3 regions of the Geodermatophilus sp. CPCC 205761 genome follow, and region 3 is predicted to be linked to each of the others. Evidence: riboswitches for the same ligand, from Rfam matches in the RefSeq annotation. Region 3 holds a riboswitch; each other region holds the start of a gene.
What was found. A riboswitch is a leader RNA that binds a small molecule or an ion and turns the genes downstream of it on or off. The one in region 3 is predicted to bind S-adenosylmethionine.

Region 1: another riboswitch for S-adenosylmethionine. It lies ahead of MY526_RS17155 (aminotransferase class V-fold PLP-dependent enzyme); the one in region 3 lies ahead of thrC (threonine synthase).
Region 2: another riboswitch for S-adenosylmethionine. It lies ahead of MY526_RS06400 (bifunctional o-acetylhomoserine/o-acetylserine sulfhydrylase); the one in region 3 lies ahead of thrC (threonine synthase).

Annotation. Positions count from the first base shown of each region.
Region 1 covers NZ_JALPKQ010000028.1:49,187-55,831, forward strand. The annotation lists gene MY526_RS17140 (LLM class flavin-dependent oxidoreductase) at 1-145, opposite strand, end outside; gene MY526_RS17145 (NADPH-dependent FMN reductase) at 147-647, opposite strand; gene MY526_RS17150 (LLM class flavin-dependent oxidoreductase) at 644-1,753, opposite strand; SAM riboswitch class IV at 1,983-2,096, shown strand; gene MY526_RS17155 (aminotransferase class V-fold PLP-dependent enzyme) at 2,126-3,496, shown strand; gene MY526_RS17160 (hypothetical protein) at 3,502-4,428, opposite strand; gene MY526_RS17165 (sulfotransferase) at 4,506-5,489, shown strand; gene MY526_RS17170 (beta-class carbonic anhydrase) at 5,521-6,009, shown strand; gene MY526_RS17175 (FAD-dependent oxidoreductase) at 6,028-6,645, opposite strand, start outside.
Region 2 covers NZ_JALPKQ010000007.1:126,449-133,093, reverse strand. The annotation lists gene metX (homoserine O-acetyltransferase MetX) at 1-467, opposite strand, end outside; gene MY526_RS06400 (bifunctional o-acetylhomoserine/o-acetylserine sulfhydrylase) at 483-1,778, opposite strand; SAM riboswitch class IV at 1,822-1,937, opposite strand; gene MY526_RS06395 (amino acid ABC transporter ATP-binding protein) at 2,022-2,795, opposite strand; gene MY526_RS06390 (amino acid ABC transporter permease) at 2,792-3,532, opposite strand; gene MY526_RS06385 (hypothetical protein) at 3,535-3,753, opposite strand; gene MY526_RS06380 (ABC transporter substrate-binding protein) at 3,770-4,525, opposite strand; gene MY526_RS06375 (hypothetical protein) at 4,492-4,710, opposite strand; gene MY526_RS06370 (hypothetical protein) at 4,824-5,255, opposite strand; gene MY526_RS06365 (mechanosensitive ion channel family protein) at 5,342-6,238, opposite strand; gene MY526_RS06360 (thioesterase family protein) at 6,287-6,645, opposite strand, start outside.
Region 3 covers NZ_JALPKQ010000013.1:3,266-9,910, forward strand. The annotation lists gene MY526_RS10005 (alpha/beta fold hydrolase) at 1-937, shown strand, start outside; gene MY526_RS10010 (ABC transporter permease) at 934-1,815, shown strand; gene MY526_RS10015 (HAD family hydrolase) at 1,857-2,678, opposite strand; SAM riboswitch class I at 2,738-2,865, shown strand; gene thrC (threonine synthase) at 2,878-4,179, shown strand; gene MY526_RS10025 (cold-shock protein) at 4,378-4,578, shown strand; gene groL (chaperonin GroEL) at 4,879-6,507, shown strand; gene MY526_RS10035 (VOC family protein) at 6,640-6,645, opposite strand, start outside.

The sequences.
Region 1 (6,645 bases), on a different contig from region 3:
CCTGCTCGGCGGCCTGCGCCACCGCGGCCAGGTACTCCAGGGTGGGCCGCCGGCGCAGCGCCGCGGCGCTGTGCCCGCGGTCGGTCGTCGCCGGCCCGACGTCGCGGCCGTCGCCACGGCTGGGCAGGAACCAGGAGACCTCCACGTCAGCGCCGTCCGGCGGTGCGGGCCGCCGCCACCTGCGGTCCCGCGACGGCCAGCCAGTCGTCCAGCGGGCCGGGGGCGTCCCAGGTCTTGTCGAGCAGGTAGAGCCCGCGGGTGGGCGTGGTGGCGCCGAGCTCGACCAGGACCGGCTTGAGCAGCAGGTCCGGCGCCAGCGCGTGGGCGGGCCCCGCGCCGAGCATGAGCGGGACCGCCACCACGCCGGCGAGGTCGCCGGTGCCGACCTGGTCGAGGAACAGCTTGAGCAGGCCGGTGTAGGTCGCCTTGTAGGTGGGGCTGGCGACGACGGCGACCTCGGCGGCCCGCAGCGCGGCGACCGCCTCCTCGACCGCCGGGTCGCCCCAGCCGAGCAGGCCTGAGCCGAGGTCGACCACGTCGACGACGCGGTCCGGCGGGGCGCCGGTGAGCCGCTCGACGACGTGCTCGGCGGCGGCGCGGGTCCGGGAGTGCGGCTTGGGGTTGCCGACGACCGCGATCGTGCTCACGGGGCGGCCGCCGCGGCGGCGTCGCGCTTGGCGACCTCCTCGCGCACGATCGGCAGCACGTACCGGCCGACGTCGATGGCATCCCCGAGCAGGTCGTAGCCGCGCATCGAGATGATGTCCACGCCGAGGTCCACGTAGTCCAGCAGCGCCTGGGCGACCGTCTCGGGGGTGCCGACCAGCGCGTTGGAGTTGCCCGCGCCGCCGGTCGCCGTCGCCGTCGGCGTCCACAGCGCGCGGTCGAAGCGCTCGCCGCGCTCGGCGATCGCCAGCAGCCGCTGGGAGCCGGCGTTCTCCGGCTCGGTGAGCGGGTGCCGCCGGGTCAGCGGCTGCGCGCCGCCGCCGGTGCGGGCGGCGATCCGGTCGACGGTGCGGTGCGCCTTCTCCCAGGCCAGCTCCTCGGTCGGCGCGATGATGGGACGGAAGGCGACCTGGATGCGGGGCATCGTCGTCCGCCCGGCCGCGCGGGCCGCCGCGTGCACGCGCTCGATCTGCGCCGCGGTCTCGGCCAGCGGCTCGCCCCACAGCGCGTAGACGTCGGCCTCGGCCCCGCCCGCGGCGTAGGCGGCCTCCGACGAGCCGCCGAAGGAGACGTCGGGCCGCGGCTGCTGCACCGGGAAGGTGTCGCTCACGAAGTCGGCGAACCGGTAGTGCTCGCCGTCCCAGTCGAAGGGCTCGTGCGAGGTCCACGCCTTCTTGACGATCTGGATGTACTCGCGGGTGCGGCCGTAGCGCTGGTCCTTGGTCAGGTGGTCGCCCTCGCGGCGCTGCTCGGCGTCGGTGCCGCCGGTGATGAAGTGGACGGTCAGCCGGCCGTCGCCGATCCGGTCCAGCGTGGCGAAGGTCTTCGCGGCGAAGGTCGGGTAGCTGACGTTGGGCCGGTGGGCCAGCAGCACCTGCAGCCGCTCGGTGTGCGAGAGCAGGAACGCGGCGGCCGCCGACGGCTCGGGGGAGCCGGACCCGTAGGCGAACAGCACGCGGTCCCACCCCCAGTCCTCGTGTGCGCGGCCGAGCCGCAGCGTGAACTCCTTGTCGAAGCTCGGCCCGGAGCGCGGGGTGGTCTCGGAACCGTCGTTGGTGGCGGCGATGCCCAGGAACTCGATCGGCACGGGTGGTCCTCAGGGGTGACGGGGGCCGCGCGGGACGGGCGGCCGGGGGAGGGGACGCGGGGCGGCGTCAGCGACAGCGCGCGGACCAGACCCGGCCCAGGTCCACGTGCACACGCCGGACCAGCCGCGGAGCGGCGGCGGTCGAGGTGAGGACGGCGGGCACGGACATATCTCTACCATCTCGATCGGGTTTGACGGGTAACCGGGTCGCATGTCACGCTGCCCGGCAGGTCAAGAGCGCCAGCGACAAGCCCCGGCTCGCTGGCCGGCAACCCTCCCTCCGCGATGGGGTGCCCCGGGTGACGACCCGGCGGGCGCCGACCGGCGTCCGCAAGCGCGGGCCCGCACGGGTCCCCGAACCGAGGAGGCCCCGTGACCGGCGCTGTCCTGTCCCGTCCCGCCGCTCCGGCCGGCTGCCCGCTGCTGCCGGTCGTCGGCGCGGACACCGAGGTGCCGCTGGTGCCCGCCGGCCGCGCCCCGTACGCCGACCTGGACACCGCGGCCAGCACGCCCGCCCTGGTCGCCGTCGCCGACCGGGTGGCCGAGGCGCTGCCGCTCTACGCCAGCGTGCACCGCGGCGCCGGCTACCTCTCCCAGGTGTCGACCGCCCTCTACGAGTCGGCGCGGGACACCGTCGCCGGCTTCGTCGGCGCCCGCGTCGACGACGTCTGCGTGCTGACGCGGAACACGACCGACGCGCTCAACCTGCTGGCCGGGTGCGTGCCCGCCGGGGATCGGGTGCTCGTCCTCGACTGTGAGCACCACGCCGACCTGCTGCCGTGGCAGCGCCGGGCCGCCACGACCGTGCTGCCCACGCAGGCGACGGTGACGGCGACCCTGCGCGAGCTGGCCGCGGAGCTGGTGCGCGGCCGCTACGCCCTGGTCGCGGTCACCGGGGCGTCCAACGTGACCGGCGAGGCGCTGCCCCTGGCCGACGTCGTCGAGCTGGCGCACGCCGCCGGGGCCCGGGTCGCCGTCGACGGCGCGCAGCTGGTGCCGCACCGCCGGTTCTCCCTGGCCGCGACCGGCGCCGACTACGTCGCCTTCTCCGGCCACAAGCTCTACGCCCCCTTCGGCACCGGCGCGCTGGTCGGCCGGCGGGACTGGCTGGACGACGCGCCGGCGCACCTCGCCGGCGGCGGGGCGGTGCACGAGGTGACCGTCGAGGGGACGACGTGGGCCGCGGCCCCGCACCGGCACGAGGGCGGATCCCCCAACGTGCTGGGGGCGGTGGCGCTGGCCGCCGCCTGCGACGCGCTGGCGGCGCTGCCCGACGGCGCGCTCGAGACCCACGAGCTCGCGCTGCGGGACCGGCTGGAGGCGGGGCTCGACGCCCTGCCCGGCGTCCGCCGGCTGCGGATCTGGCCGGACTCGACCGCGCCCACCGGCGTCGTCTCGTTCACCGTCGACGGGGCCGACCCGGGCCTGGTCGCCGCCGTCCTGTCCGCCGAGCACGGCGTCGGCGTGCGGGACGGCCGGTTCTGTGCGCACCCGCTGCTGGCCCGGCTCGGCGTGCCGCAGGGGGCGCTGCGGGCCAGCGTGGGGCTGGCCACCACCGCGGCCGACGTGGACCGGCTCCTCGAGGGCCTGGCCGCCTTCCTCGACCGCGGGCCGGCGGTCGACTACGCCGTCCGGTCGGGGCGGTGGGCGCCGGCCGACGACCCCCGCCCCCTGGCCGGCCTGGCCGGCGCGGACCCGGGGGCCGTCACCCGGGGAGCCGGCTGCGGCTCCCCCGGGAAGTGACCGTGTCAGCCCGGCAGCAGGACGGTGCGCAGCTCGTGCGCGCCGTCGGCGCGGGTGGCCTCGTAGAACCAGCGGGTGCCGCCGCCGGGCAGGGCCACCGCGTCGGCGTAGCGCAGCCCGCCGGGTGGGTGCGGGCTCTGCAGCAGCGGGCCGTCGGGAGCCGCGCGGAACCGGCCGTCGCCGTTCGCGACGGCCAGGCCGGTGCGCTCCTCCCAGTTCTCCGCCGCGGTGGCCCGGCCGTCGTAGAGGGCCCAGGTCCGGTCGCCGTCCAGGACGACGGCGGCGAACCGCACGCCGCGGGCGTCCCAGCTCCCCGGCGTGCCGGCCAGCGCGGTCCCGCGCCAGGTCCACTCGACGCCGTCCGGGCTGGTGGCGTGCTCGGTGGTCATGCGGTCGGTGGCGTGCGGGTCGTCGAGCGGGTGGACCGAGGCCCACAGGTGCCACTGCCGGCCGTCGAACCGGACCACCGGGTCCTTGACCGCCTCGCCGTCGCTGCCGGGCAGGACGGTGCGGGGAGTGGCCGCGGCGAGGTCCTCGACGCGGCCGGCCTCGAGCAGGTCCACCCGCCAGTGGCTGGTGCCCGGCGTCGCGCAGCTGACGTACAGCCGCCAGCGGCCCTCGGGCGTGTGCACCAGCGCCGGACGCTCCAGGGAGTCGGCGCCGAAGTCGTCCTTCCGGACCCGCGCGACCTCGGTGAAGTGGCGGCCGTCGTCGGACCGCGACACGGTGTTGGCGAAGCCGCGGCCCTCACCGACCGGGCGGCGCAGCCGGGCGGCCAGCCACCACGTGCCGTCGACCAGCTGGGCCGAGGGCCCGCCGGTCCACGAGCCGGGGCGGGGGTCGTCCGGTGCGAGCACGACCTCGGCGTCGGACCAGAACGACGACGCGTCCGGGAGACGGATGGCGGACGTCGGGGCGGGGGAGGACGGCACGCTGCGGCTCCGGGATCTCGGGCGGACGGCCCGCCCAGTGTGCATGCACCCGGCGACGACACAGGAGGAAGGCCCTGATGAGTGACCCCAGCGAGCGAGGTCCGCAGTTCGTGATCGCGGGCGCGCCCAAGGCCGGGACGACCGCGCTGCACGCGGCCCTGGCCACGCACCCGGGGCTGTACCTGTCGCCGGTGAAGGAGCCCAAGTACTACCTGACCGACGGCCGGCCGCCGCCGCGCAGCGGGCAGCGGGGGCCCGGCGACGCGCACAGCGCCCAGGAGTGGATCTGGCGGCGCGAGGAGTACCTGGCGCTGTTCGATGCCGCCCCGGAGGACGCCGTCCGCGGGGAGAGCACGCCGTTCTACCTCTACGACCGCGCCGCCCAGGCCCGGCTGGCCGCCGACGTCCCGGACGTGAAGGTGGTCGTCGTCGTCCGCGACCCGGTCGACCGGGCCTGGTCCAACTGGGTGCACCTGCGGGCCGACGGGCTGGAGCCCGAGGCGGACTTCCGCACCGCCGTCCGGCTCGAGGAGCGGCGGATCGCCGAGGGCTGGGCGCCGTTCTGGCACTACCGGGGGCTGGGGCGCTACGGCGAGCAGCTGCGGGACCTGTACAAGAGCGTGCCCCGGGAGAACGTGTGCCTGCTCCGCTACCGGCAGGTGGTCGACACCCCGCGCGAGGCGCTGGACCGGGTCAGCACGTTCCTGGGCGTCGAGCCGGGCGTCGCGCACGTCGTGCCGCCGGAGAACGTCAAGCCGCACGTCGCCGACACCGCCCGGTACCGCGTCCTGGCCCGGCTGACCCGCGCCGGCGCCGCGCTGGGCGCCTACGCCCCGCCGCAGGTGTGGCGCCAGGCCAGCCGGCCGCTGCTCGCCGCCCTGCACGCCGGGCGGTCGCCGCGGCCGCCGATGCCGGTCGAGGTGCGCCGCGAGGTCCTCGGCCCGCTGCTGCCGGACATCGCCCTGCTGGAGGAGCTCACCGGCGAGTCCTTCGCCGACTGGAAGGGCGACACCGGCCGCGGCGACTTCCGCTCCCGCTCGGCCGGCACCGCCGGCCGCTGACCCACCCACCCCGTCCCGAGGAGGACCTGCCGTGTCCGTCACCGACGAGCTGCTCGAGGCCAACGCCCGCTACGCCGAGGCCTTCCGCGGCCCGCTGCCGCTCCCGCCGTCGCGGCAGGTCGCCGTGGTGGCCTGCATGGACGCCCGCCTGGACGTCTACCGCGCGCTGGGCCTGTCCGAGGGCGAGGCGCACGTCATCCGCAACGCCGGCGGTGTGGTCACCGACGACGAGATCCGGTCGCTGGCCATCAGCCAGCGGCTGCTCGGCACCCGGGAGATCGTGCTGGTCCACCACACCGACTGCGGGATGCTCACCTTCTCCGACGAGGACTTCCGCACCGCGATCGAGCAGGACTGCGGCATCCGCCCGGACTGGCACTCCGAGGCGTTCCCCGAGCTGGAGGACGACGTCCGCGCGCAGCGGCAGCGCATCCTCGACAGCCCCTTCATCCCGGTCAAGGACAGCGTCCGCGGGTTCGTCTTCGACGTGGCCACCGGGAGGCTCAGCGAGGTCGTCTGACCCGCGCCGGGCGGACGGTCAGGTCCGGACGGCGTGCCCGGCGAGGGCGAACGCCTCGGCGCCGGCCGGGGTGCCCAGGGCCAGATCGGCGAGCACCCGCCCCGTCGCCGGCGCCGACTTGAAGCCGTGCCCGCTGAACCCCGCGGCCACCACCACCGGGCCGACGCGGTCGAGCACGAACTCGCCGGTCGGCGTGCTCGTGTAGGTGCACGACACCGGCTCCGGCGCGTCGGCGTCCAGGCCCGGCAGCCAGCGCCGCACGTACTCCTGCAGGCGGGCCAGCTGCCCCGGCTCGGCCGCGAAGGTCCGCGCGTCGGGGTGGCACTCGGGGCCGGTCCCGTGGAACCCGACCTTGACGCCCTCCCCGGGGCTGGCCAGCCCGTACACGCCGCTCGGCCAGCCCTCGGCCGGGTCTGGGTCGGCGGTGAACGCCGGCCACTCCAGGCCGGGGTCGAGCGGCCGGAAGTGCGCCGGCTGCTCCTGGGTGACCCGGAGCGGGGGCAGCCGGACGAGGTCGCCGAGGACGTCGGCGGCCCACGCGCCGGCGGCCACCACGACCGCGCGGGCGGAGACCGCCGCACCGGCGGCGCAGCGCACGACCACGCCGTCCCCGTCCGGCTCGACCGCGGTGACCCG
Region 2 (6,645 bases), on a different contig from region 3:
CCGAGGGCGTCGGCCAGCGCGGCCTCCACCCGCACCTGGTCGCCCACGGTGACGGCGGGGAAGCGCGCGCCCCACGGAGCGCCGTCCGGGGCCGGGGACGACGGGCCGGTCGTCCCCTGGCAGCCGCCGAGGACGTTGGCGCAGACGACGAACAGCCGGTCGGTGTCCAGCGGCGCCCCGGGCCCGACGAGCCCGTCCCACCAGCCCGGCGTCGGGTGGCCCGGGCCGGGCGGGCCCACGACGTGGCTGTCGCCGGTGAGCGCGTGCTCGACCAGGACGGCGTTGCCCCCGCCGGGCGCGAGCGTCCCCCACGTCTCGTAGGCCACCCGGACCGCCGGCAGCGACCCGCCGCGGTCCAGCCCGAGCGGACCGGGCAGGTCGAGGAAGCGCCGGTCGCCGACCGGGTCCCCCTCGCGCCAGCCGCCCGGGCGCGGCGGGGCCCAGGGGGCGACCCGGGCCCCGCTCACGTCAGGACGTCCTTCTCACTCGGCGGACTTCGCGGCGCGGAAGCCGGCCTCCAGGTCGGCGAGGATGTCGTCGATCCCCTCCAGGCCGACCGCCAGCCGCACCAGGCCGGGGGTGACGCCGGTGGTCAGCTGCTCCTCGGCGGTCAGCTGCGAGTGCGTCGTCGACGCCGGGTGGATGACCAGGCTGCGCACGTCGCCGATGTTGGCCACGTGGCTGTGCAGCTCCAGCGCGTCGACGAACCGCTTGCCGGCCTCGACCCCGCCGTGCAGCTCGAAGGTGAGGACGGCGCCGGCGCCGCGCGGCGCGTACTTCCGCTGCGCGGCGTGCCACGGGGACGACGCCAGCCCCGGGTAGTTGACCCGGTCGACGGAGTCGTGCGCCTCGAGGAACTCCGCGACCCGCTGGGTGTTGGCCACGTGCCGCTCCATGCGCAGCGACAGCGTCTCGATCCCCTGCACGACGAGGAAGGCGTTGAACGGCGAGATCGCCGGGCCGAGGTCCCGCAGCAGCTGCACCCGTGCCTTGAGCGCGTACGCCGGCGCACCGAGGTCGGCGTAGACGACGCCGTGATAGGTCGGGTCGGGCTCGGTGAAGCCGGGGAACTTCCCGCCGGTCCAGGTGAAGTTGCCGGCGTCGACGATCAGCCCGGCGATCACCGTGCCGTGCCCGCCCAGGTACTTGGTCGCCGAGTGCACGACGACGTCGGCACCGAACTCGATCGGCCGGATGAGGAACGGGGTGGCGATCGTGTTGTCGACGATCAGCGGGACGCCGTTGCGGTGCGCCACCTCCGACACCGCGCTGATGTCGAGGATGTCGCCCTTGGGGTTGCCGATCGTCTCGCCGAAGAAGGCCTTGGTGTTCTCCTGGACCAGCGACTGCCAGTTCTCCGGGTCGTCGGGGTCCTCGACGAAGGAGACGGTGACGCCGAGCTTGGGCAGCGAGTGGTGCAGCAGGTTGTACGTGCCGCCGTAGAGCGAGGCGGACGCGACGACGTGGTCGCCGGACTCGGCGATGTTGAGCAGCGCCAGGGTCGTGGCGGACTGCCCGCTCGACACCGCCAGCGCCGCGACGCCGCCCTCCAGCGAGGCCACGCGCTGCTCCAGCGCGTCCTGCGTCGGGTTCATGATCCGGGTGTAGATGTTGCCCATCTCGGCCAGCGCGAACAGGTCCGCGGCGTGCTGGGCGTCGCGGAACTGGTAGGCGGTGGTGGCGTAGATCGGCAGGGCACGGGCCCCGGTGGTCGGGTCGGGGCTCGTGCCGGCGTGGATCTGCCGGGTCTCGAAGCTCCAGCTCTGGGGGTCGGGCATGCGCCGGTCTCCTCTCATCGGGAGACCCCGCGGCGCGCGAGGACCTCCGTCCTTGCCGGACGGCGGGCGCCGACCGGCCGGCTCTTCCCCTGGAGCACCTCGGACGGAGTCGAGGTTGCCGGGCAGCCAGCCAGGTGCTTCGCACTGCCTCTCGTGAGCCAGACGCGATCTTATGCAGACGGGAGCACACCCGGCACAGGGGCCCCAGGCGCATCGGGGCCGGTCAGGCGGCGGAGGCCGGCCCTACAGCACCTTGGAGAGGAACGCCCGGGTGCGGGCGTGCTGGGGGTCGCCGAGCACGCGCCGCGGGTCGCCGGCCTCGACGACCACGCCGTCGTCCATGAAGACCAGGGAGTCGCCGACCTCGCGGGCGAAGCCCATCTCGTGGGTGACGACGACCATCGTCATCCCCGACCCGGCGAGCCCCCGCATGACGTCGAGGACCTCGCCGACGAGCTCCGGGTCCAGCGCGGACGTCGGCTCGTCGAAGAGCATGAGCTGCGGCTCCATCGCCAGGGCCCGGGCGATCGCCACCCGCTGCTGCTGGCCGCCGGAGAGCTGGTTCGGGTAGTTGTGCACCCGGTCGCCGAGGCCCACCCGCTCCAGCAGCTCGACGCCCCGCCGGCGGGCCTCCGCCTTGCGCACGCCCTTCACCTGGGTGGGTGCCTCGACGACGTTCTCCAGCGCCGTCATGTGCGGGAAGAGGTTGAACCGCTGGAAGACCATGCCGATGTCGCGGCGCTGGGCAGCGACCTGCCGGTCGGGCAGCTCGTGCAGCTTGCCGCCGTGCTCGCGGTAGCCGACCAGGTGCCCGTTCACCCACAGCCGGCCGGCGTCGATCTTCTCCAGGTGGTTGATGCAGCGCAGGAACGTCGACTTCCCCGAGCCGGAGGGGCCGATCACGCAGACCACCTCGCCGGCGGCGACCTCCAGGTCGATGCCCTTGAGCACCTCGACCTGACCGAAGGACTTGCGCACGCCCTCGGCCCGGACCATCGGCTGCCCGTCCCCGGTCACTTCTGGCCCCCGACCTCGCGGGCCTCGCGGGCGGCCCGCTGCGCCCGCGTCTCCCGGCTGCCGAAGCCCCGGTTGAACCGCCGCTCCAGGAAGTACTGGCCGATCATCAGCAGGCTGGCCAGCGCCACGTACCAGAGGATCGAGGCCACGGCCATCGGGATGATCTGGAAGGTCCGGCTGCCGATCGCCCGCAGCTGGAAGTTGAGCTCCGTCGTCACCGGGACGGCGATGAGCAGCGAGGTGTCCTTGAGCATCGCGATCGTCTCGTTGCCGGTCGGCGGGATGATGACGCGCATCGCCTGCGGCAGCACGATCCGGCGCATGGTCTTGCCGCGGCTCATCCCCAGGGCGGAGGCGGCCTCGTTCTGGCCCGGGTCGACCGACTGGATCCCGGCCCGCACGATCTCGGCCATGTAGGCGCCCTCGGAGAGCACGAGGCCGATCAGGCCCGCGGTGAACCCGGCGAAGATCTGGTTGCCGTTCAGGCCGAACAGGCGCAGGTCCGCGTCGAACCCGAACAGGTCCATGAGCTGCCGGTCGAAGGGGAACCCGAACTCGTAGGTGGCGTAGAGGGCGCCGAGGTTCGCGACGAAGAAGAGCAGGACGATCCGGGGGACCGCCCGGAAGAGCCAGATGTAGGTCCACGCCGCGCCCGAGACGACGGGGTTGGGCGACAGCCGCATCACCGCGAGGACGATGCCGAGCAGCACGCCCAGCACCATCGCCAGGACGGTCATGATCAGCGTCGTCCGGGCCCCCGCAGCACCGGCGGGCTGAACATGTTGTCGAGCATGAAGTCCCACTGGAACACCGGGTTGGTGGCCAGCATGTGGACGAACATCGCCACCAGCACCGCGATGACGGCGGTGGCGATCCACCGGCCGGGGTGCCGGACCGGCACCGCCTCGATGCGTCCGGGCGGCGCCGGCCGGGTGGTGCCGGGGGCCTCGGCGGCCATGGGTGTGGTGCCCTCGTCAGCCGACGGCGGGGTTCACCGTCGGGGCGTCGATGGCGCCGTCCTCCACGGCCCAGCGCTCGAGGACCTCGGTGTAGGTGCCGTCCTCGATCAGGGCGCTGAGGGCGTCGGCGATCGCCTGCGCGAACTCCGTCGCCTCCAGCGGGACGACGTACCCGTACGGCGCCGCCTCGTAGATGTCGCCGAGCAGCTCCAGCTGGCCGCCGGTCTGCTGGACGGCGTAGGCCATGACCGGGGAGTCGGCCAGCCCGGCGACGGCGGCACCGGAGACGATCGCCGCGGTGGCGTCGCTCTGCAGGTCGTACTGGTTGATCGTGATCGGCTCCTCGCCGGCCGCCTCGCACGCCTCCGAGCGGGCGGTGATGTCGTCGACCTGCACGGTGGCCCGCTGCACCGCGATGGTCAGCCCGCAGGCGTTGTCGGGGTCGACGCCCTCGGGGTTGCCGGCCTTGGTGGCCCACTGGGTGCCGGCCGAGTAGTAACTGATCATGGTGGCCTGCTGCAGCCGCTCGGGGTTGATCGTGAACGAGGAGACGCCCACCTCGTACCGGCCCGAGCCCACGCCGGCGATGATCGAGCCGAAGTCGGCGGTCTCGAACCGTGCCTCCAGCCCGAGCTTCTGCGCGACCAGGCTGAACAGGTCGACGTCGAAGCCGACGATCGTCTCGCCGTCCTCGGCGATGAACTCGCTGGGCGCGTAGCTGGTGTCGCTGCCGACGGTCAGGACGCCGTCCTCGGCCACCTCCGCCGGCACGAGCGCGGCGAGCGCGTCGTCGGCCTCGACGCTCGGCAGCGGCCGCCGGTGGGGCCGGCGCCGGCGTCCCCGCCGCTGCCGCGGTCGCCGCCGGAGTCGTCCCCGCAGCCGGCGAGCACGAGGGTCAGCACGGCGGCGGTCGCGACGGCGGCCCGCCCGGGCCGGGTCAGGGATCGGATGGCCACGCGTGTTCCTCCTCCGGGTGCACCTCGACGATCGAGACGCGGGGTGCTGATCTTGCCCTGCGGGCGGGCCCGGCGCGCCGAGGTGCCTGGTGCTCGCGCGGTGGTGGCGACCGTCACGGGGTCGGGGCGTCCGCCGGCGGCGTGGTCGAGGGGGCCGGCGCCGTCGTCGGCTCGGCCGGGGTCGTGTCGGGCGCGGTCGTCTCCGCAGGGACGTCGGTCGTCCCGCCCGCCGGTGCCTCGGTCGTCGTCGGACCGGTCGGTGCGGTCGTCGGGGTCGGCGTCGGCTCGGTGGTCTCGGCGGGAGCGGTCGTCTCCGCCGGCTCCGTGGGCTCGGCCGGGACCGGGGCCTGCGGCGCCGGCGTGGAGCTGTCGACCGGGGCGCTCGTGCCGGCGGCGGTGACCTCCGGCCGCACGGAGAGGTAGAGCGCGAGGAAGGCGATGAAGAGCAGGCCCAGCACGAGGGTCGAGGTGCGGGCGCGGCCCAGGTGGTGGGGGACGAACGACCACCAGCGCCGCGTCCCGCCGGCCGGTGGCGAGGTCCTCACCGAGGGCGTGTTCGCCGCCGGGGTCGTCGGCGTCGGCGTGGACGTGGGCGGGGGTGGTGGCGTCGGCCGGCCGTCGTCGGGCCGCGTCACCGGGCGCCGTCCCCGGAGCCGGTCCGGGCGTCCTCAGGGGGCAGGGGGGACGTCGGCGTCGGCAGGTTCATGCCCTCGCGGTGCAGCGCCAGGACGATCCGGGCGCGCAGGTCACGGCCCACCTCGAACTGCTTGCCGGGCAGCGTGCGGGCCACCAGGCGGACGTTGACCTGCTCGAGGTCGAGGGTCTCCACGCCCATCACGCTGGGCGGGTCGAGCAGCAACGGCCGCATGAGCGGGTCGCGGAAGGCCTCGGCCCCGACCTCGCGCAGGACCTCGTTGACCCGGTTGACGTCGATCGTCGTCGGCACCGGGACGTCGACGACGGCGCGGGCCCAGTCGCGGGAGAGGTTGGTGACCTTGACGATCTGCCCGTTCGGGAGGGTGATCACCTCGCCGTTGGGCGAGCGCAGCCGGGTGACCCGCAGCGTGACGTCCTCGATCGTCCCGCTGGCCTCGTCGCCGCCGCCGACCACCTGGATGGCGACGACGTCACCGAAGCCGTACTGCCGCTCGGTGATGATGAAGAACCCGGCCAGCACGTCACCGACGATCCGCTGCGCGCCGAAGCCGAGGCCGACGCCGAGCACGGTCGCCGGCGCGACCAGCCCGCCGATGGGGATGCCGGCGCGGTCGAGGACGAAGAAGACCGCGATGGCGTAGATCAGCACGATCAGCGTCCAGGTGATCACCTGGGTCAGCGAGTGCCGGTGCTTGGCCGCCTCGGAGCGGACCAGGGCGTCCCCGCCGGTGGACTGGGCGTCGATCCGATCGGTGATCCGGGTGCCGGTCCAGGCGACGAACCGGGCCAGCAGGACCGAGCCCAGGACGATGAGGACGACCTCCAGTCCCCGCCCGGCCAGCCAGTCGAGGAGTGTTCTCAGCGCTTCCATCGCGCCCCAGCCTCCCCGCGCGCCCGCGACGGTGCCAACCCGCCCCGGTCAGCGGGTCTCGACGAACAGCGACTGGCTCGACCGGCCGACACGCCCCGTCACGTCGTAGAGGTCGGCGAAGCACTGGCCGGCGCCGGCCGGCCCGATCGTGGTGACGGCGTCCATCCCGACCCACTCGCCGGACGGCGGCCGGACCAGCGCGACGGAGAGGTCGACGTTGGCGAAGGTGGCGCGGGTCCAGTCCAGGACGGCGGAGATCCCGCTGGCCGCGTCGGTCATGACCAGCAGGTGCTGCAGCGGGGTCATCGGCTCGCCGTCCACCAGGGTGCACCGCGCCCGGGTCCAGGCGGCCGCGGGGCCGGGGCCGTTGAAGGTGCCGTGCGCGAACCGCCAGTCCAGCGCCCGGT
Region 3 (6,645 bases):
GGTGTCGGCCGTCGAACCCGATGGCGAGGACGTCCCGCTGCGCTTCACCGGCGTGACCAAGGCCTACAAGGACGGCTTCGTCGCCGTCCGGGACCTCTCCTTCGAGGTGCGCCGCGGCCAGGTGCTCGGCCTGCTCGGGCCCAACGGTGCGGGCAAGACCACCTCGCTGCGCATGCTCATGGGGCTGATCCGGCCCACCGACGGGCGGATCAGCATCTTCGGCCACGCGGCCGGCCCGGGCGCGCCCGTCCTCTCCCGGCTGGGCTCCTTCGTCGAGGGCACCGGCCTGCAGCCGCACCTGTCCGGCCGCGACAACCTCCGGCTGTACTGGGCGGCCACCGGCCGGCCGGCCGCGGACGCGCACATGGACGAGGCCATCCAGGTGGCCGGGCTGGGGACGGCGATCGACCGCCCGGTGCGCCGCTACAGCCAGGGCATGCGGCAGCGGGTGGCGATCGCCCAGGCGATGCTCGGCCTGCCCGACCTGCTGGTGCTCGACGAGCCGACCAACGGGCTGGACCCGCCCCAGATCCACGCGATGCGCGAGGTGCTGCGGTCCTATGCCGCGACCGGCCGGACGGTCATCGTGTCCAGCCACCTGCTCAGCGAGATCGAGCAGACCTGCAGCCACGTCGTCGTCATGACCAAGGGACAGAAGATCGCCCAGGGCACGGTGGAGGAGATCGTCGGCACCGGCGGCGCGGTGCTCGTCGGCCTGGTCGACGACGCCGACACCGACCGCGCGATCGCCGTCCTCGAGGGGCTGCCGGGGGTGTCGGCCGTGCACACCGACGAGGGGCTGGTCGCCGAGCTCGACGGCACCAGCCGGGTCCGGGCGCTGCAGGCTCTGGTCGAGGCCGGCCTCGAGGTCGACGCCTTCACGCCGCGGCGCCGGCTGGAGGACGCGTTCCTGGCGCTGGTGGGGGAGGAGGCGTGAGCCGGAGCATGGAGACCGAGCACGTCCAGCCGACGGGGGCGATCGCCGGGTACCGGCCCGAGCGCACGCTGCGGCTGTCGGTCGAGCTGCGCCGGCAGTTCAAGCGCCGGCGCACCATCGGCGTCTTCGCCCTGATGGTCGCGCTGCCGCTGATCCTGATCGCGGCGCTGCAGCTGGGGGCCAGCGAGGAGGCGGCGGAGAACAGCCGGCTGAACCTCGTCGACGTCGCCACCTCCAGCGGGCTGAACTTCACCCTGTTCGTGCTGTTCGCGACGACCAGCTTCTTCCTGGTCGTCGTCTACGCGCTGTTCTTCGGCGACACGGTTGCCGCCGAGGCGCAGTGGGGGTCGCTGCGCTACACGCTGGCCACGCCGGTGCCGCGGATGCGGCTGCTCCGGCAGAAGTGGTACGCGGCCCTGGTGCTCTCGGTGGGGGCGCTGCTGGCGCTGGTCCTCACCGGACTGGTGGCCGGTGGCATCGCCTTCGGGTTCGAGGCGATCCAGACGCCGATCGGCGTGACGCTCGGCCAGGGTGAGGGGCTGCTGCGGCTGGCCGGGATGGTCGGCTACCTCGCCGTCCACCTGCTCGTCGTCGGCACGCTGGCGTTCTGGTTCTCCACGATCACCGACGCGCCCCTGGCCGCGGTCGGCGGCGCGGTGTTCACCATGTTCGTCTTCGCGATCCTCGACCAGGTCGAGCAGCTCGGCGCGGTCCGCGACTGGTTCCCCACCGCGGAGGAGTTCGCCTGGACCGACCTGCTGCAGACCCCGGTCGACTCCGGCGACCTGTTCCGGGGCGTGGTCCAGTCGCTGGTGTACGCGGCGGTCTTCACCGCGCTGGCCTTCCGCCACTTCGCCCGCCGCGACGTCACGAGCTGATGGAGTGGTTCTGTCGGCGTGACGCCGACAGAACCACTCCATCAGAGACTCGCGCGGACGGCCTCGGCCCAGCCCTCGCCCATCGCGGCACCGGTCACCGCCACGTTCGGGACGGCGGCCAGCAGGTCGGCCATCCCGTCGACGGTCGCCCCGTTCGCGGTGATCCACAGCCGGCCGACCGCCGGCGCCATCTCCAGGTCGCTGACGCTGTCGCCGATCGCCACCGCGTCGTCGGGGGTCAGGCCGCGTCGCTCGAGGTCCCACGCGATCGCCGCGCCCTTGGAGATGCCGCGCGGCATCAGGTGGTAGACCCGCGGCGGCAGCGCGTCGGGGGCCAGGGTCATCCGGGACGTCGCCGGGATGGACCCGTTGTCGTTGAGCGTCAGCCAGCCGTGCCCGCGCTCGGCGAGGTACGCGTCGACGGCCAGGGGGTCCACCCGGCCGCGCAGCAGCGCGTCGGTCGTGTGGGTGGCGTGCCAGGGGGCGTGCCACTCCAGCCGGCCGGCGTGGCGCGCCAGCAGGTCCTCGACGACGCCGAGCTCGGCCATCACCTCCATCGGGGCCCGCGCGGCGTGCTCGGCGGGCAGCTCCCCGGTCAGCCGGTGGACGCCGCGGCCGCCGTCCCAGCCGACGACGGAGCCGAGCTCGGCGATCGCGCCGTCCGCCGCGAAGATCCGCGCCGCCTCCACCACCTGCTCGAACGTCCGCCCGCTGACCAGCACGAGCGGGACGCCGGCCCGGTGCAGGTCGAGCAGTGCGGTGGCCGGGCCGGCGGTGAGGTCGCGGGCGGCGGTGTGCCAGAAGGAGCCCCGGGGGCCGACCATCGTGCCGTCGAGGTCGGTGTAGACGATCCGCGCAGTCACGGACTCATCGTGGCCGGGTCCGCAGCGACGACGGTCACCTGGGTACAGTCGGTGCGTTCCACTCATCCAGAGGGGCAGAGGGACACGGCCCGATGAAGCCCCGGCAACCGCCGACCGCGCACTCCGCGGCGAGAGGTGCCAATTCCGTCCCGCGCGGCTCGACGGCCCGCCGCGGGGAAGATGAGGAGGTAGTCGTCGCATGACCCTGACCGCTCCCGGTTCCCTTCAGGCCGACTCCGGTGCCGGTGGCCCGGTGCCCCCGTGTCCGGCACGCGGGCTGGTGTGCCGCAACTGCGGCGCCACCTTCGGCCTGGTCGCCGAGCACGCCTGCGCCGAGTGCTTCGGCCCGCTCGAGGTCGACTACGACCCCGAGATCATGCGCGCGGTCACCCGCGAGCAGATCGAGGCCGGCCCGCAGAACATCTGGCGCTACGTCGCACTGCTGCCGGTGGGGCAGGACCCGGCCGACCGCGTCTCGCTCGACCCCGGCCTGACCCCGCTGGTGCGGGCCGACCGGCTGGCCGCGGAGCTGGGCGTCACCGGGGGCCTCTGGGTCAAGGACGACTCGGCCAACCCCACCCACTCGTTCAAGGACCGCGTGGTCAGCCTCGCGGCGACCGCCGCCAAGCGCCTGGGCTACACCAAGATCGCCGCAGCCTCCACCGGCAACCTGGCCAACTCGGTCGCCGCGCACGCCGCGCGGGTCGGCATCCCGTCGTTCGTGTTCATCCCGAGCGACCTGGAGCCGGGCAAGGTCGTCCAGTCGGCGGTCTACGGGCAGACGCTGGTCGCCGTCGACGGCTCCTACGACGACGTCAACCGGCTGACCAGCGAGCTCGCCGAGACCGACGAGTTCGAGGACACCGCCTTCGTCAACCAGAACGTGCGGCCCTACTACGCCGAGGGCTCCAAGACGATGGGTTACGAGATCGCCGAGCAGCTCGGCTGGCGGATCCCGGCCCAGGTCGTCATCCCCATGGCGTCGGGCTCGCTGCTCACCAAGGTGGACAAGGCGTTCCGCGAGCTGACCACCGCCGGCATCGTCGAGGCGAGCGAGTGGACGATCTTCGGCGCCCAGTCGGCCGGCTGCGACCCGATCGCCACGGCCTTCGACAACGGGTGGGACGTCGTCAAGCCGGTGAAGCCGACCGGCATCGCCAAGTCGCTCAACATCGGCAACCCCGCCGACGGCCCGTACGCGCTCGACGCGATCCGGCGCACCGGTGGCGCGGTCGGCCGGGTGGACGACGAGCAGATCGTGCAGGGCATCCGCGACCTCGCCCGGACCACCGGGGTGTTCGCCGAGACCGCCGGCGGCGTCACGGTCGCGGTGCTGCGCCAGCTCCTGGAGGACGGCCGGCTGGACCCGGCCAAGGAGACCGTCGTCCTCAACACCGGGGAGGGCCTCAAGACCCTCGACCCGCTGGAGCCGGTCGTCGGGCCGACCCACCGGGTGCAGCCGTCGCTGAAGTCGGTGCGGGCGGCCGGTCTCATCGGGTGACGGAGTAGGGTCGCAGCCGGATCGGGGGACGTCGTCCCTCCATCCGTGTCCGGCGTGGGTGAGGTTGCTCTCACCACGCCCTTCGTGTTGTACCTTCTCCCGCGGTTCGGTTCCACGTTCGTGTTCGACGGGCGGAAGAGCTAGACCCGGCGCTGGAATGGCTGGCGTCGTCCGCACGCACGAAACGTGGGAGCACACGTGGCACAGGGCACCGTGAAGTGGTTCAACGCCGAGAAGGGCTTCGGCTTCATCGCCGTCGACGGCGGCCAGGACGTCTTCGTCCACTACTCCGCCATCCAGATGGACGGGTACAAGAGCCTCGACGAGGGCCAGCGGGTCACCTTCGAGGTCGTCCAGGGTGAGAAGGGGCCGCAGGCCGACAGCGTGCGCTCCGCCTGAGCTCGCAGGTCCTCGCCGAGGCCCGGTTCCCCGCCAGGGGGCCGGGCCTCGGTCGTGTCCGGGAGGCCGCAGAGGCACTCGGTCGGGCCGGGGAACAGCCGGCGCCCACCCCCCGTTCTTGCACTCGGCAGGGTCGAGTGCCAAACTCTCGGTTGGCACTCGACAGTGCCGAGTGCCAATCAGGTCGGATGCGGTGAGGCACTGGTGTGCGGGCCGACGGAGTGCCCGTGCCACCGGTGTCGTCCGTCGCGGGCGCCGAACCCGGCCGTGCAGCGATCCATGCATGGAGGACATCACCACATGGCCAAGATGATCGCCTTCGAGGAAGAGGCTCGCCGCGGCCTCGAGCGGGGCATGAACACCCTCGCCGACGCCGTCAAGGTGACCCTCGGCCCCAAGGGCCGCAACGTCGTCCTCGAGAAGAAGTGGGGTGCCCCCACCATCACCAACGATGGTGTGAGCATCGCCAAGGAGATCGAGCTCGAGGACCCGTGGGAGAAGATCGGCGCCGAGCTGGTCAAGGAGGTCGCCAAGAAGACCGACGACGTCGCGGGTGACGGCACCACCACCGCCACCGTGCTCGCCCAGGCGCTCGTGCGCGAGGGCCTGCGCAACGTCGCCGCCGGCGCCAACCCGATGGCCCTCAAGAAGGGCATCGAGAAGGCCGTCGAGTCGGTCACCGAGTACCTCCTCTCGACCGCGAAGGACGTCGAGACCAAGGAGCAGATCGCCGCCACCGCGTCGATCTCCGCCGCTGACCCGGCCATCGGCGAGCTCATCGCCGAGGCGATGGACAAGGTCGGCAAGGAAGGCGTCATCACCGTCGAGGAGAGCAACACCTTCGGCCTCGAGCTCGAGCTCACCGAGGGCATGCGCTTCGACAAGGGCTACATCTCGCCCTACTTCGTCACCGACGCCGAGCGCATGGAGGCCGTCCTCGACGACCCGTACGTGCTCGTCGTCAACAGCAAGATCAGCTCGGTCAAGGACCTGCTCCCGCTGCTGGAGAAGGTCATGCAGTCGGGCAAGCCGCTGGCCATCATCGCCGAGGACGTCGAGGGCGAGGCCCTCGCGACCCTGGTCGTGAACAAGATCCGCGGGACCTTCAAGTCCCTCGCGGTCAAGGCGCCCGGCTTCGGCGACCGCCGCAAGGCCATGCTGACCGACATCGCCATCCTCACCGGTGGCCAGGTCATCAGCGAGGAGGTCGGCCTCAAGCTGGAGTCCGCCGGCACCGAGCTGCTGGGCCGCGCCCGCAAGGTCGTCGTCACCAAGGACGAGACGACGATCGTCGAGGGTGCCGGTGACAGCGACCAGATCTCCGGCCGGGTCAACCAGATCCGCGCCGAGATCGAGAAGTCGGACTCCGACTACGACCGCGAGAAGCTGCAGGAGCGTCTGGCCAAGCTGGCCGGTGGCGTCGCCGTCATCAAGGCCGGCGCCGCGACCGAGGTCGAGCTCAAGGAGCGCAAGCACCGCATCGAGGACGCGGTGCGCAACGCCAAGGCCGCCGTCGAGGAGGGCATCGTCGCCGGTGGTGGCGTCGCCCTGGCGCAGGCCACCACCGTCGCGTTCGAGAAGCTCGAGCTCGAGGGTGACGAGGCGACCGGTGCCAACATCGTGCGCGTCGCGCTCGAGGCGCCGCTGAAGCAGATCGCCATCAACGCCGGCCTCGAGGGCGGCGTCGTGGCGGAGAAGGTGCGCAACTCGGAGACCGGCTGGGGCCTCAACGCCGCCACCGGCGAGTACGTGGACCTGGTCGCCAGCGGGATCATCGACCCCGCCAAGGTGACCCGCTCGGCGCTGCAGAACGCCGCCTCCATCGCGGCGCTCTTCCTCACCACCGAGGCCGTCATCGCCGACAAGCCGGAGAAGTCCGCTCCGGCCATGCCGGGTGGCGACGGCGGCATGGGCGGCATGGACTTCTAGAAGGACCACGTCGCCCCCCACGACGCGCTCTGCGCGCCGCGGGTCCCTGCGACGTAGCCGTTCCATCGCGTCACCTCGGCAGGGGCGGTCCGCTCAGGCGGGCCGCCCCTGTCGGCGTCTTCGCCCTCGTGTTCAGGC